DNA from 2 places in the Butyricicoccus sp. OF10-2 genome. Region 2 is predicted to be linked to the other one. Evidence: predicted binding sites of a transcription regulator. Region 2 holds the regulator's gene; the other holds the start of a gene.
What was found. The regulator NrdR, encoded in region 2, represses ribonucleotide reductase genes. The targets are predictions, from matches to a motif close to CACNANATNTNGTG.
Positions count from the first base shown of each region.

Region 1: the regulator NrdR is predicted to act here: its motif matches at 3,251-3,264, upstream of nrdD (anaerobic ribonucleoside-triphosphate reductase).

Region 1 is NZ_QUMC01000008.1:39,844-47,904, forward strand. It holds gene hydF ([FeFe] hydrogenase H-cluster maturation GTPase HydF) at 1-152, opposite strand, end outside; gene hydG ([FeFe] hydrogenase H-cluster radical SAM maturase HydG) at 165-1,613, opposite strand; gene hydE ([FeFe] hydrogenase H-cluster radical SAM maturase HydE) at 1,686-2,732, opposite strand; gene DXB00_RS06020 (TM1266 family iron-only hydrogenase system putative regulator) at 2,725-2,982, opposite strand; gene nrdD (anaerobic ribonucleoside-triphosphate reductase) at 3,408-5,528, shown strand; gene nrdG (anaerobic ribonucleoside-triphosphate reductase activating protein) at 5,534-6,028, shown strand; gene DXB00_RS06035 (deoxyuridine 5'-triphosphate nucleotidohydrolase) at 6,045-6,560, shown strand; gene DXB00_RS16295 (hypothetical protein) at 6,713-6,859, opposite strand; gene DXB00_RS06040 (DUF3794 domain-containing protein) at 7,001-8,061, shown strand, end outside.
Region 2 is NZ_QUMC01000031.1:23,276-31,336, forward strand. It holds gene rsgA (ribosome small subunit-dependent GTPase A) at 1-357, shown strand, start outside; gene DXB00_RS13765 (thiamine diphosphokinase) at 327-983, shown strand; gene DXB00_RS13770 (pyridoxal phosphate-dependent aminotransferase) at 1,131-2,330, shown strand; partial or broken gene purB (adenylosuccinate lyase) at 2,633-4,062, shown strand; gene secD (protein translocase subunit SecD) at 4,238-6,628, shown strand; gene nrdR (transcriptional regulator NrdR) at 6,848-7,303, shown strand; gene DXB00_RS13790 (HD domain-containing protein) at 7,362-7,952, shown strand; gene DXB00_RS13795 (hypothetical protein) at 8,058-8,061, shown strand, end outside.

The sequences.
Region 1 (8,061 bases), on a different contig from region 2:
TGCACCGGATCGGTGGTCGTGCCCTTGACATCGGAAACAATGGACAGTGTTTGTCCGGTCACGCGGTTTACCACGCTGGATTTGCCCGCATTGCGCAGGCCGAAAAAGCCGATGTGTACGCGCTCGCCGGAGGGCTGTGCGTTCAGTCCCATAGGAAACCCTCCTTAGAAGCGGAAATCACGGCGGTTGGAGCTGCAGATATCCTTGATATGCTCGGCTGCAATTTCGCGTACCTTATCGCGCGGGATTTTTTTAAGTTCCTCCTGAATCAGCTCCATGCCGACGCGCTTGGTGTCCTCGCTTGCGTAATCGACCAGATACTCCGCGAGTGTCATCAATGCGTTCGGGTGGCAGCAGTTGAGGATCTGGCCGTTCTTGCACAGGCTCATGAAACGGTCGCCGGTGCGCCCCTCACGGTAGCAGGCGGTGCAGAACGACGGAATAAACCCAAGCTGCATGAGCCAGTGAACAACCTCATCGAGCGAGCGCTGATCGGATACATCAAACTGCTCAGAGTCGTGCGGACGCTCCTCTTCCTCATAGCCACCGACCGAGGTACGGGAAGCACCGCTGATCTGCGAAATGCCCAGACCAAGTGCCTTCTCACGCACCTGCTGGCTCTCGCGGGTGGAGATGATCATGCCGGTGTACGGCACGGCAATGCGGATGCACGCGATAACCTTTGCGAACAGCTCGTCGCTCAGGCCGTTGTCGAATACGTTCGGATCGATATCGTCCGCGCGCTTGATACGCGGTACGCTGATAGTATGCGGGCCAACGCCGTGTACAGCCTCCAGATGCTCGGCGTGCATGAGCAGACCGGCGAACTCGTACTTGTACATTTCCAGACCGAACAGAACACCCAGACCAACGTCGTCGATACCGCCGTCCATCGCGCGATCCATTGCTTCGGTGTGGTAGTCGTAATCGTGCTTCGGACCTGCCGGATGCAGCTTGAGGTAGCTCTGCTTGTGGTAGGTCTCCTGGAACAGAATGTAAGTGCCGATGCCGGCGTCCTTCAGCTTGCGGTAATTCTCGACCGTTGTCGCCGCAATGTTGACGTTGACACGTCGAATCGCACCGTTTTTATGCTTGATGGAGTAAATGGTGTTGATGCACTCGAGAATGTACTCGATCGGGTTGTTGACCGGGTCCTCACCGGCCTCGATGGCAAGGCGCTTGTGACCCATATCCTGCAGTGCGATAACCTCGCGGGCAACCTCTTCCTGCGTCAGCTTTTTGCGAGTGATATGGCGGTTTTTTGCGTGATACGGACAGTAAACACAGCCGTTCACGCAGTAATTCGACAGATACAGCGGTGCAAACATAACAATACGGTTGCCGTAGAACGCCAGCTTGATCTCCTCGGCCAGCTGATACATCTCCTCGATCTTCTCGGGGATATCACAGGCCAGCAGCACGGAGGCTTCGCGATGCGTCAGACCGGCACAGTGTACGCCGGTAGCTGTTTTCTGCGGACGGGCCTTTTCCAGAATGCTGTCGATCAGCTCGATGTTGTGCTTGTTCTCCTCGGCGTATTTCAGCGTTTCAAGGATTTCCTCATGGTTGATAAACTCCTCTGCATGGAGTGATTTCGGGTTGTACTGAGCCATTTTTTTGTTTTCCTTTCTTATCTTGCGGTCAGAGGATTACTCTTTCCGTCAGAGTCCCTTAAAATGTATCACTTATCGGATAATATCTCCGCGTGCGGTAACAATCCGGCAGCCGACCGACGCCACACGGCGCGACAGGCAGCCGATGCACTGTGCAGCCTCCTCACCGGTACATAGTTTGCCGTCGTACAGTGCATATTTTTTTCGCACCCCAAGCGGAGACAGATTGGGCATCACTACGTTTGCACCAGCCTGCAGTCCGCGCTCGCGGCCGTCCGGCCGGATGGTGCCGAGCGCCGTTGTAGCGGGCAGCAGCAAATTCGGTTGGATCAGCCGCAGCAGTGACAGCAGATACACTGTCTGCTCACACGTTCCGGCCGGAAAATCGCGGAACGGTGTGTCCTTCTGCGGAATAAACGGGCCGATACCGCACATCTCCGGCCGAAATTTTTCGATGAACTTTAAGTCCTCAGCGAGTGTTCGTGCCGTCTGATACGGCGAGCCGACCATAAAGCCGCAGCCGGTCTGGTAGCCGATGTCTTTCAAATCACGAAGGCAGCGCATACGGTTGTCAAACGACATCTGCGCCGGATGCAGCTTTTCATAATGTGCCTGATCGGCGGTTTCGTGACGGAGCAGATAACGGTCCGCGCCAGCATCGAACATCGCCTGATAGGCTTCACGAGGGAACTCTCCGAGCGACAGCGTTACTGCACAGTCCGGAAACTCGGCTTTGATCTGTCGTACCAGATGGCAAACCACATCGGCCGAGAATGCGCTGTCCTCGCCGCCCTGCATAACAAAGGTGCGGAAACCGAGTGCGTAGCCTTCCCGGGCACAGTCCAGTATCTGCGCCTCGGTCAGTCGGTAGCGGTCACACGCAGGATTGGAACGCCGGATACCGCAGTAATAGCAGTCGTTGCGGCAGATATTGCCGATTTCGATCAGTCCTCGAATGTACACATTCGTACCGTATACCTGTTTTCGTAAGGCAACCGCTTTCTCTGCGGCATAGGCTGCCAGTTCATCGCTCTGGTTTTCGATTAGATATTCGTATTCCTCTATTGACAGGCTGTGCTGCGCTTCCAGCCGGTCAATGAGCTGCTTCTCCTTATTCATCGCTCTGCACATTGGAGTACGCGGTCTTGACGCTGATGCCGTCCAGATTGCCGATTTTGCCGGACAAAGCTGAAATCACATCCTGCGGCGCATCAATGGCGATGGACACAATGTTGATATTGCGCGCTCGATAGGGAATACCCATGCGCCCGATGATATAGCTGCCGTACTCATGCAGCAGGGTATTGAGCCGTTCCACAGAATCCGTGTTCTCTACCACGATTCCCATGACGGCAACTCTTGTTTGCATAAAAACACCTCGGAATAAAAATAACTGCGTCCTCTGAAAGACGCAGTCCGATACAGATATAAACGGCGCTTCCGTGCAAGAAACGCTGCAATACGATATGGACGGCTCCTTTCATGCAGAATCTGCGGACGCAGAGGCTTACTGTCAGGATCGCTACATCTATTATAGAGGATAGTCGGCAGACCCGCAAGCAAAACCGACGATTTTGTGCAAAGAATTATTTTCGCAAAAATATGTATGATATTTTTGTCGAATTTTATCCTTCCAAATCTATATCTTGTATGGTACAATGCAATAGCGGCACATGATATATGGGTATGCACTTTTACGCTTTGCCTGTAAACAGCAGTGCTTTTTTGTTCGCTTTTTATCGGACAATATGATATAATGATGAACGTATGAAATTTAGAGAGGAAGAACAACACATGGTTCGAGTTGTCAAAAAGGATCACACCAAAGAACCGTTTAACATCCAGAAGGTTGTTATCGCCGTCAATAAGTCGGCAAACCGTGTCCTCTACAACTTTACAGAGGATGAGTTGAAGTCGATCTGCAATCATGTCGAGGGTTATATCCGTGACCATCACATGACCGAGATTCAGATCTGGCAAATGCACAACATCGTTGAGTCTGCACTTGAGTCGGTGCAGCCGGAGGTTGCCAAAAGCTACCGCGACTACCGCAACTATAAGCAGGATTTTGTCGGCATGCTGGACAGCGTATACCAGAAAAGCCAGTCTATCATGTATATCGGCGATAAGGAAAATTCCAACACGGATTCCGCGCTGGTCTCCACTAAGCGCAGCCTGATCTTCAATCAGCTCAACAAGGAGCTGTACCAGAAGTTCTTTATGAACACCGAGGAACTGCAGGCCTGTCGGGACGGCTACATTTACGTCCACGATATGTCGGCACGCCGCGATACCATGAACTGCTGCCTGTTTGATGTAGCGAGTGTCCTCAAGGACGGCTTTGAGATGGGCAATCTGTGGTACAACGAGCCGAAAACACTTAATGTTGCATTTGACGTGATCGGTGATATCGTGCTTTCCGCTGCAAGCCAGCAGTACGGCGGCTTTACCGTGCCGTCGGTCGATCTGCTGCTCGAGCCCTATGCCGAGCGCAGCTACAAAATGCTGACCGAGAAGTATACTCGTCTGGGACTGGATGCTGATACGGTCGAGAAGGAAGTTATGGCGGACATTCTCAACGACTTTGAGCAGGGCTTCCAGGGCTGGGAGTACAAGTTCAACACGGTAGCATCCAGCCGCGGCGACTATCCGTTCATCACCATGACAATGGGAACCGGCACCGGTCGTTTTGCCAAGCTGGCCTCCATTACCATGCTGAATGTACGCCGCAAGGGACAGGGCAAAAAAGGCCAGAAAAAGCCGGTCCTGTTCCCGAAGATCGTATTCCTGTACGATGAGAACTTGCACGGTCCCGGCAAACTGCTTGAGGATGTATTTGAAGCCGGTATCCTGTGCTCGTCCCGTGCGATGTATCCGGACTGGCTGTCGCTGACCGGTGAAGGCTATGTGCCGAGCATGTATAAAAAGTACGGCGCGATCATCAGTCCGATGGGCTGCCGCGCGTTCCTGTCTCCGTGGTACGAGCGCGGAGGCATGAAGCCCGCTGATGAGAGCGACAAGCCGGTATTTGTCGGCCGCTGGAACATTGGCGCGGTATCGCTGCACCTGCCGATGATCTACGCTAAGGCACAGCAGGAGAGCCGTCCGTTCTGCGAGGTGCTGGACTACTATCTGGAGCTTATCCGCAAGCTGCACATCCGCACCTATGCATACCTGGGGGAGATGCGTGCATCCACCAATCCGTTGGCGTACTGCGAGGGCGGCTTCTACGGCGGACATCTCAAGCCGTCGGACAAGATCAAGCCGATTATGAAAACCGCTACTGCGTCGTTCGGCATTACTGCACTCAACGAGCTGCAGGAACTGTACAACGGTAAATCGCTTGCCGAGGACGGTCAGTTTGCCCTCGAAACACTGCAGTATATCAACGATAAGGTCGAGCAGTTCAAGAACGAGGACGGCAATCTGTATGCTATCTACGGTACACCGGCAGAGAGTCTGTGCGGTTTGCAGGTCGAGCAGTTCCGCAAGAAATACGGCATCATCGAGGGCGTTTCCGATCGTCCGTATGTCTCCAACAGCTTCCACTGCCATGTTACCGAGGACCTGACACCGATTCAGAAGCAGGATCTTGAGGGTCGTTTCTGGAATCTGTGCAACGGCGGTAAGATTCAGTACGTCAAGTATCCGATTGACTACAACCATGAGGCGATTCGCTCTCTGGTGCGCCGCGCCATGGCAAAGGGCTTCTATGAGGGTGTCAATCTTTCACTCGCGTACTGCGATGACTGCGGTCATGAGGAACTGTCTATGGATGTCTGCCCGAAGTGCGGCAGCCGCAACCTTACCAAAATCGAGAGAATGAACGGCTATCTTTCCTACTCTCGCGTTAAGGGCGATACGCGCCTGAACGATGCCAAGATGGCCGAAATTGCTGAAAGAAAGAGTATGTAACACGAATGCAGTATCACAATATAACCAAGGACGATATGCTCAACGGCGACGGCCTGCGTGTTGTGCTGTGGGTGGCCGGCTGCGGACACGCCTGTCCCGGCTGTCACAACCCCATCACATGGGATGCGGAAGGCGGTCTGCTGTTTGATCAGGCAGCAAAGAATGAGCTGTTCACCGAGCTCGGCAAGGACTATATCTCCGGCATCACGTTTTCCGGCGGCGATCCGCTTTTCCCCGGCAACCGTGAGGAGGTCAGCGAGCTGTGCCGCGAGATTCGGCAGAAGTTTCCGGACAAGACCATCTGGCTGTACACCGGCTATCGCTGGGAGGAAATCAAGTGGCTGCCGTTTCTCGATCAGATTGACGTGCTGATCGACGGTCGTTTTGTACAGGCGCAGGCCGATCCGCAGCTTCACTGGCGCGGCAGTGCCAACCAGCGCGTGATCGATGTTCCGCGCACGCTTGCGGCTAACAATATCGTCCTGCATGACGATAAGTAAAAAGGAGTTCTGAATTATGCAACAGATCGCACAGTTTTTCAAGGTATCCGAGGAACAGTTTGTCCGTGACTGGTGCGCGGCTACCCGCCGCAGCGCGGATGAGGCCAAGAAGGTCTATCAGAACATCCGGCTGCCGCGCCGCGCGACCAAAGGCTCTGCCGGCTATGATTTTTTTGCGCCGGAAAGCTTTACGCTTGTTCCGCATGAGACCATCCTTATTCCGACCGGTATCCGCGTTATGATCGAGGACGGCTGGGTGCTGAGCCTGTACCCGCGTTCCGGTCTGGGCTTCCGTCACCGTCTGCAGCTTGACAATACGGTCGGCATTATCGACAGCGACTACTTTGAGGCTAAAAATGAAGGACACATTCTCATTAAGATGACCAGCGACGATCATAAGGGCAAAACCCTTTCGGTTGCCGCAGGCGACGGCTTTGCACAAGGTATTTTCCTGCCGTTCGGTATCACCGTGGACGATGAGGCTGACGGTGAACGCACCGGCGGCTTCGGTAGCACGACTGAAAAGAAGTAACGATTTTATAAACAGCCAAAAGCGCATTCACAGAGATTTATCTGCGAATGCGCTTTTTCTTATGCCCTGTTTACATGAAACAGGCAGCACAGGATCCCGCGTAAGCACTTGGGACTTTTCCATACAACAACCTTCATATGCCTTACCCTCCTTCAGCACTGCAGCAGGAACAGCCCTGCCGCGATCACTGCCAGTGCAATCAGCCACACCGGCAGACAGGATGGGAGCAGACTGCCTAGCAGCAAGCCTGTTCCAAACATAAATACGGCAAGACCGATCGCCTGACCACGGCAGAACATAGCGCATCACGCTCCTGTTACCAGTATAAGCAGCTCGGATAGAAAATGTGACAGCAACGCGAAACCGATCTGCTCATATTTTACGCAAGCGCTTCATATGGTAATGCAGGAGCAGCGGTGAAACCAAAGGAGGCAGCATCAATGGAACTGAATCAAACAAGCATCTGCTACTACGAAAAGAAATTAGCGCATATCTCTGCGGCGACAGAGAGTGCGGATTCGATTGTGCCGGACACGTTTCCGGATATCGGACGAATCGTGTGCGCGTATGGTACGGCGGTCATCAAGGACCAGACTCCACAGAATGACCGCCTGCTGGTATCCGGCACCGTGCAGACGACCGTACTGTACGAACCGGAAAACGGTGGTAAGCTGCGTCGGCTCTCCGTGCCGGTCACGTTTGCGCATATTGAGGAATGTGAGGGTTTAACGGCAGAATCCATCTGCAGCACCGTGTGCCGCATTGCTGCAGTAGATGCCGAAGCTATGAACAGCCGCAAGGTGAGCGTCAGCGTTCAGCTTTGCTTTTTAACCGAAGGCTACTGCAAAGCTGAGTGCGACGTGACGGAATCGGTCGAACTGGACGGCATAGAATGCCTGAGCCATTTGCAGAGCATAACGCTGCTGGAGCAGGTACGCAGTTATCCGGTGACAATACTGGACGACGTACAGCTTGCGGATGCAGCGGAGCTGTCCCTTCTGCACACCGACTGCACGATGCAGGTATCCGAGTGCCGCGCCATGCATGGCAGAATCATCATGAAAGGTGAAGCTGTGCTGCACTGCCTTGCCATGCAGGAGGATGATGCTGTGCGCGTACTGAACAGCAGCACGCCGTTCACGCAGATTCTCGAGCTGCCGGAAGCAGAAGAAGACGCCCTGACTGCAGTCCGGATGACCGTATCTGAGGCAGACTGCCGATTGGAATCCGATGGCATGTTGTCCTGCACCATCAGCGCGCAGGCAATAGTACTGCTGCGGCAGGAGCGCAGGCTGCGCTGCATCGAGGATATGTATCTGCCCGGCAAGGAGCTTGCTGCGCAGGCAGAGCATCTTGTATTGCAGAATATGCCATCCGCGCAGCCGTTTACCTCCGAAGGCAGTGAGACTTTGCAGACCGCACAGCATGTATCTCATGTGATTGCCGCGCAGGCGGTCTGCTGCGGCGCAAAGCGTGTATCGGAGAGCGAGCTGCAAATCAA
Region 2 (8,061 bases):
GTCGGTGCGATTTCGGACAAGATCGGCCGCGGCAAGCACACCACCCGTCATGTGGAGCTGCACCCGATCGAAGGCGGCGGCTACATCGCGGACACGCCCGGCTTTTCCTCGTTTGAGACCGAGCAGATGGATTTGGTGCTGGCCGAGGATCTGCAGTACGCATTTCCGGAGTTCGAGCCGTACATCGGGCAGTGTAAATTCACCGGCTGCGCGCATGTCAAGGAGAAGGGCTGCGCCATCCTTGCGGCGGTGGAAAACGGCGAAATTGCGAAAACCCGTCATGAAAGCTATGTAAAGCTGTACGAAAGTGTAAAGGATCTGAAGGAATGGGAACTTACCAAGGGCGGCACGCGCTGATTTTTGCGGCTGCACCGGAAACCGATTACGGTTATATCCGCGCGTTTCTGCGCGAGCATCCGGACGCGCTCGTTGCGTGTGCGGACGGCGGCCTGCGGCATGCGCGGGCGCTCGGTCTGCACCCGGATTTCATGATCTCCGACCGGGATTCCATGACCGAGGTGGAGGGAGAGGACGTTATCCTCTTGAAGCCCGAAAAGGACGACACGGATTCGCAGAGCTGTCTGCGGGAGGTGTTCCGCCGCGGCTGCCGCGAGGCGACGCTCGTGTGTGCGACTGGCGGGCGCATCGACCATATGCTGGCAAATCTCTCGCTGCTCGAGGAAGCAAAAACGCTCGGCGGCCACCTGACCATCCTCGATCCGTACAACCGCGTCGAGCTGCATCAGGGCGGACGGCAGGAATTCATCATGCCGGAGACGTTTACCTACTTCTCGGTCGTGCCGATGGACGCGGTGCTCGAGGGCGTGACCATCGAGAATGCAAAATATGAATTAACGAACGGCACGGTTACCCGTGTCGGCATGATCTCCACCTCGAACGAGGCAAAACCGAACAGCCGCTTTGCCGTCACGATTGAACGGGGAACGGCTCTGATTATCTTCTCACGCGACCGTGTTTTGTGAAAATTCCACACCTGACCCGCCAATATCGGCGGGTTTTTTTATTGTGTCGATTTTGCAATTTATTAAGTCAGGACTTGCAAAAATAAGTTCGCAGGCATATAATAAAAACACATGATAACTGATGAGAGATATAAGGGAGTGCTGAGCATGGCATTGAAGCCGATTTCCAAGATTGCAGCAGGTGTGCAGGCGTCTACGACGCTCGCTATCGATTCGCTGTTCAAGCAGATGAAGGCAGAGGGCAAGGACGTTGTCGGCTTTGGTGCCGGTGAGCCGGATTTTCCGACGCCGGAGCACATCAAGCAGGCCGGTATCGAGGCCATTGAGAACAACCAGACCAAGTACACGCCGGCAGCCGGTCTGATGGACCTGCGCAAGGCAGCCTGCTACCGTCTGAAGGAGGACTGCGGTCTGGACTACGAGCCGACGCAGATCGTTGTGGCTTCGGGCGCAAAGCACTCGGTCTATATCGCGCTGATGACGCTGTGCAACCCGGGCGATGAGGTCGTTATCGCGGCTCCGTACTGGGTAAGCTACTCCGAGATGGTAAAGCAGGCAGGTGCAATCCCGGTCATTGTAGCTGCAACCGAGGAGGCGGACTTCAAGATCACCGCAGAGCAGCTGGACGCCGCCATCACCGACAAGACCAAGGTGTTCATGCTGAACTCTCCGTCCAACCCGACCGGCATGGTATACACCAAGGCCGAGCTGGAGGCGATCGCTGAGGTTTGCTGCCGCCATAACATCTACGTTATCGCGGATGAGATTTACTGCAACCTTGTATATGATAACAATGAGTTCGTTTCGTTCGCTTCTCTGGGCGAGGACGTGAAGGAGCGCACCATTCTGGTCAACGGCGTGTCCAAGAGCTACGCGATGACCGGCTGGCGTATCGGCTACAGCGCGTCCAATCCGCAGCTGGCCAAGGTGATGGCGAACTACCTGAGCCACTCCACCTCTGCACCGTCCACCATTTCCCAGCAGGCGGCCATCACCGCGCTGACCGGCCCGCAGGAGGACATGCAGGTGATGAAGCAGGCGTTCGAGCAGCGCCGCGACCATCTGGTAGAGCGCATGAACAAGATCGAGGGCGTTTCCTGCATCAAGCCGGAGGGCGCGTTCTATGTTATGATGAACATGAAGGGCTTCCTCGGCAAGACTATGTACGGCAAGGTCATCGAGAGCGCCGAGGACTTCGCGCAGCTGTTCCTTGAAAAGGGTCTGGTGGCGACCGTTCCGTGCACCGCATTTGCCGCGCCGGGCTTCGTCCGCTGGAGCTATGCGACCTCGCTCACCGAGATCGACAAGGGCCTTGACCGCCTCGAAGCGTTTATCAAGAACGCGTAAGCATTCGTAATTCCGAGCAGCACTCTGAAAAGGGTGCTGCTTTTTGGTTTCTGCACCGAACCTCTGGGGCACTTGAACCGCGCAGGCGGTGCAGGAAAAAGGGGAGGACGCAAAATCTAACGGCGAAACCGCTGCAAACTTTGTTTATTGCTACAAGATAGCGCAAAACCGGTCGGTTTTGCTTGAAATGACCGGTGCAAAGTGTTAAACTAAAATCGGACTGTTATGGAAGATTAGATACCATCCAAGTCCGTTATTTCGTTATAATTTGGATAAAATACACACCGGAAAGGACGAATAACATGAACAACGTGTACGAAAGCCCGCTTTCCTCGCGCTACGCTTCCAAGGAGATGCTCTACACCTTCTCCTCGGATATGAAGTTCTCCACCTGGCGTCGGCTGTGGCTGTCGCTGGCTAAGGCGGAGCTGGCGCTCGGTCTGCCGATCACGCAGGAGCAGGTGGACGAGATGGCCGCGCACCTGACCGACATCGACTACGATGTGGCCCGTCAGCGCGAGAAGGAGGTACGCCATGACGTTATGGCGCACGTTTACACCTTCGGCAAGGCGGCTCCCAAGGCGGCCGGCATTATCCACCTCGGCGCTACCAGTGCGTATGTCGGTGACAATACCGACATCATCCAGATCCGTGAGGGTCTGCTGCTGGTTCGCAAAAAGCTGGCGACCGTACTGGACAAGCTGGCGCAGTTCGCGGATGCGCACAAGTCCCAGCCGACTCTCGGCTTCACCCACTTCCAGCCCGCACAGCTGACCACGGTCGGCAAGCGCGCTACCCTGTGGATGAACGAGCTGCTGATGGATTTGAACGAGGTAGAATACCGCATCGAAAACCTGCGCATGCTCGGCAGCAAGGGCACGACCGGCACGCAGGCGTCCTTCATGGAGCTGTTTGACGGCGACGAGAGCAAGGTTAAGGAACTCGAGAAGCGCATTGCCGATGATTTCGGCTTTGCAGGCGTGGTTCCGGTCTCCGGCCAGACCTACTCCCGCAAGATCGACGCGCAGACGCTCGCAACGCTCGCCGGTATCGCAGAATCCGCTTCCAAGTTCGCAACCGACCTGCGTCTGCTGCAGCACCTGAAGGAAGTAGAGGAGCCGTTTGAGAAGAACCAGATCGGCTCGTCCGCCATGCCGTACAAGCGCAACCCGATGCGTTCCGAGCGTATCTGCGCACTGGCGCGCTACGTCATCTGCGACAGCCTGAACCCGGCCTTCACCTCGGCTACCCAGTGGTTCGAGCGCACGCTCGACGACTCTGCGAACAAGCGCATTTCCGTGCCGGAGGCATTCCTTGCCGTTGACGCAATCCTCAACATCATGATCAACGTCGTTTCCGGTCTGGTCGTTTACCCGAAGGTCATCGAGCGCACGTTATGAACGAGCTGCCGTTCATGGCAACCGAGAACATCATGATGGACGCCGTAAAGCGCGGCGGCAACCGTCAGGACCTGCACGAGCGCATCCGCGAGCACTCCATGGCTGCGGGCAAGCGCATCAAGGAGGAGGGCCTCGAGAACGATATGGTTGACCGCATTGCCGGCGACCCGATGTTCGGCATGACCCGTGAGCAGATCCTCGAGCACCTCGACCCGTCCGCTTACATCGGCCGCTGCCCGTCTCAGGTAGACGAGTTCCTGAGCGAGTGTGTTCGTCCGGCGATCGCGCCGTACCTCACCGGTGAGGACGTAAAGGTAGAGATCAACCTGTAAACCGGAAAGTTTATCCCTGAAATTGACAGATATCCCGCTCACGCGGGATATTCTGCCGCTTATGCGTCAATGACGCATAAATGTTGCACAATTCATGCAGAATGATTGACTTTTTGGCTGTTATGCTGTATACTAAATCAGTTGTGTAAAAAAAAAATAAAGGAGGCACTTGCAAGTGAAAAAGAGTGTAACTTCCTTTATCGCGGTCATGCTGATCATCATTTTCCTCGGCGTGACGGCGGTAACAGGAGTGTACATTCCGGGCGGCTGGACCATGCCGTTCCGGAACACGGCAACGTCCGACACATCTGCGACGGATACGAGCGACACCTCGTCTACCGACAACAGCGCAGACACGGCGGACAACACGGCAGACAGCACGGATGCGTCTGCTGACACCTCTGCTGACTCGGCTTCGACCGATTCCGCAGACACGACAGACTCCGGTCTGAAGGCCATCATCCCGAGCGTACTCGATACCGACAATGGTATCCGTCTGGGTCTGGATCTGGTCGGCGGCTCCCGTATCGTATACGAGGCCGAAATCCCGGACGGCTACGACACCAGCAACCTGTCCGACGACATGAACTCGGTACAGAAGGTCATCCGTCAGCGACTGACCGGTAAGGGCTTTACCGAGGCTACCGTATCCCTCAGCGGCGACAACCGCGTAACGGTCGAAATCCCGCAGATCACCAACCCGGAGGAGGCCGTACAGACCCTCGGCACCACCGCACAGCTCACCTTTGTTGATGCTGACGGCAAGGAGTGGCTGACCGGCTCTGACGTTAAGAAAGCTACTTACGGCTATGGCCGCCCGACCGGCAACGAAGTTGCGGATACCCATTATGTAGAGGTACAGTTTACCTCTGAGGGCAAGCAGAAGTTTGCTGAAGCGACCGAGAGCATCGCGGCCCGCACTGACGGCACCAACGTGATGGCTATCGTCATGGACGATCAGGTTATTTCCGCACCGTCCGTTTCTTCCAAGATCGACAGCGACAGCTGCGTAATCTCCGGCTCGTTCACCCGCGACAGCGCGACCGAGCTGGCAAACCTCATCAACGCAGGTCAGATCCCGTTCTCGCTCAAGCAGGTAGAGCTTCGCTCTGTCGGCCCGCAGCTCGGCGCTGACGCGATGAGCTCCAGCCTGAAGGCAGGCCTGATCGGTCTGGTACTTGTTATGCTGTTCATGATCATCATGTACCGCATCCCGGGCGTTGTTTCCTGCTTCGCTCTGTGCTTCTACATGGTTATCGAGGCGCTGCTGTTCAGCCTGATTCGCGTAAACCTGTCCCTGCCGGGCATTGCAGGTATTATCCTGTCCATCGGTATGGCGGTTGACGCAAACGTCATTATCTTCGAGCGCATCAAGGAGGAAATGGCTGCCGGCAAGACTGTCAAGAGCGCCATTGACTCCGGCTTCAAGCGTGCGTTTACCGCAATTCTGGACTCCAACATCACCACCCTGATCGCGTGCGGCGTGCTGTTCTTCCTCGGCACCGGCACGATCGTCGGCTTCGCTACCACGCTGGGCATCGGTGTTATCGTGTCCATGTTCACCGCGCTGACCATCACGCACTTCCTGCTCAACCGCATGGTGGATTTCCACATCCGCAACCCGAAGGCTTACGGCCTGCGTGAGCGCAAGGAAGAGAAGAAGCATTTCCCGATCCTCAAGAACTTCAAGATCTTTGGCGGTATCTCTGTCGTACTGGTCGCTACCGGCCTTGTCGCGCTGATCCTGCTGCCGTTCGGCAAGAACCTGTTCAACCTGAGCATCGACTTTGCCGGCGGTACCGAGATGGAGTTCAACATGCATACCGCTGTTACGCAGGATATCCAGACCGAGGTCAGCGATCTGTTCAAGGACGCAACCGGCGTGGACGCATCCTCTGTAACCTCCTCCGGTGACGGCAACGAGGACGTGCTGATCCGCTCCACCTCGATCGATTCCGAGCAGCGTGCTGCCGTGATCGACAAGATGCTGGAGAAGTACAGCCTTGCCGATACCGATATCCTCAACAACAACGACGTATCCGCTTCTGTCGGCAGCGACCTGCAGCGTTCGGCATTCCTCTGCTCGATCCTTGCAATCCTGCTGATGCTGGTGTACATCACCTTCCGCTTCGAGCTGACCAGTGGTCTGGCTGCGATCTGCTGCCTGGTTCACGATCTGCTCGTTATGCTGAGCGTTTACGTTCTGCTGCAGATTCCGCTCGACAGCAACTTCATCGCTGCTGCACTGACCATCCTCGGCTACTCCATCAACGCGTCCATCATCGTATTCGACCGCGTTCGTGAGAACCTGCGCACCGCGCGCAAGGAGCCGTTTGAGGTCATTGGCGAGAAGAGCATCTGGCAGACCATGGGCCGTACCATCAACACCACGCTTACCACGCTGTTCACCATCGGCATGGTATACATCCTCGGTGTTCCGTCGCTCAAGCAGTTCACTCTGCCGCTGATCGTCGGTATCCTGGCCGGCGGCTGGTCGTCCGTTATGCTGTCTACCGGTCTGTGGGGCTTCTTCCGTAAGAAGTTCCGCCGTCGCCGCAAGATCTAACGACTATCGAAAAGGCACCCGTTCGGGTGCCTTTTTTGCGTTTGTTTATCGGCGCAGGGGACTGGTACAGAGAAAGAAGCCGACCGGATAGGGCAGTGCAGGAAAAGGTGCCGCTTTATCGCAATAAAAAATTGACTTAACAGCACTCCGCGTAGTATAATAACAGCAGACAGATAACAAACCACGCGTGTGAAGCGGTGTTCACAAGGGGGAAGTACGATGAAGTGCCCATTTTGCAGCTTTGAAGACAGCAAGGTCGTGGACTCCCGTCCGACGGACGAGGGTACCAGCATCCGCCGCCGGCGTGAATGTCTCCACTGCGGAAAACGCTTTACCACCTACGAGACGGTGGAGCGCATGCCGCTTATGCTGATCAAGCGCGATGGCACGCGGCAGGCGTACGACCGCCAGAAGCTGCTCAACGGTCTGGTGAAGGCTTGCGAGAAACGCCCGGTTTCGCTGATGCAGTTGGAGCAGATCGTCGATTACGTCGAGCAGAAGCTGTTCAGCTCGCTCGAAAGCGAGGTCTCCAGCAAGGTCATCGGTGAGCTTGTCATGGAGCAGCTGCGTAAGGTTGATGAGGTCGCGTATGTGCGGTTTGCCTCGGTCTACCGCCAGTTTAAGGACATCAACACCTTTATGGAAGAGCTGAACACGCTCCTCAAAGATAAATAATTCGGCGGGTATGGCGCAGGCTGTACCCGTTTTTTCATATCGAAAGGAAGATGGATTTATGGACGAACGGCTGCAGAAACAGCTGAATTTCATTCTTGAGATCGACAAGGAGAAGAACATTTTCCGGCAGACGCATCTCTCCGGCCACGGCCGCCGCGAGAATGACGCCGAGCACGCATGGCACATGGCTGTCATGGCGTATCTGCTGCAGGAATATTCCAACGAGCCGGTGGATGTGGCGCGGGTCATGCTCATGTGCCTGCTGCACGATGTGGTGGAGATTGACGCAGGCGACACCTACGCCTACGACACCGACGGTCTGCAGACGCAGAAGACGCGCGAGGACGCGGCAAAGCAGCGCATTTATTCGCTCCTGCCGGACGACCAGAAGCGCGAACTGATGGCTGTTTTTGACGAATTTGAGGCCGATGAGACCGCCGAGGCGCACTTTGCCCACGCGATGGACAATCTGCAGCCGCTCTTGCTCAACAACAGCAACGGCGGCAGCGACTGGGCTGACCACGATGTGACCGCCAAGCAGGTCTACGGCCGCCAGAGCCGCACAGAGAAAGGCTCGGCGTATCTGTATGAGCTGACGGACAAAATCCTGCAGGCGAACATCGAAAAGGGTGCGCTCAAAGAAAAATAAAAGAAAATAGGAATAGTTTTCGACCGAGTTGACCATTCGTGGTCAATTTTCGCCGCCGAACGGCGTATGGGTGCAGGCACTTATGCGAAGCAAGGAGGTGAAAACGTGT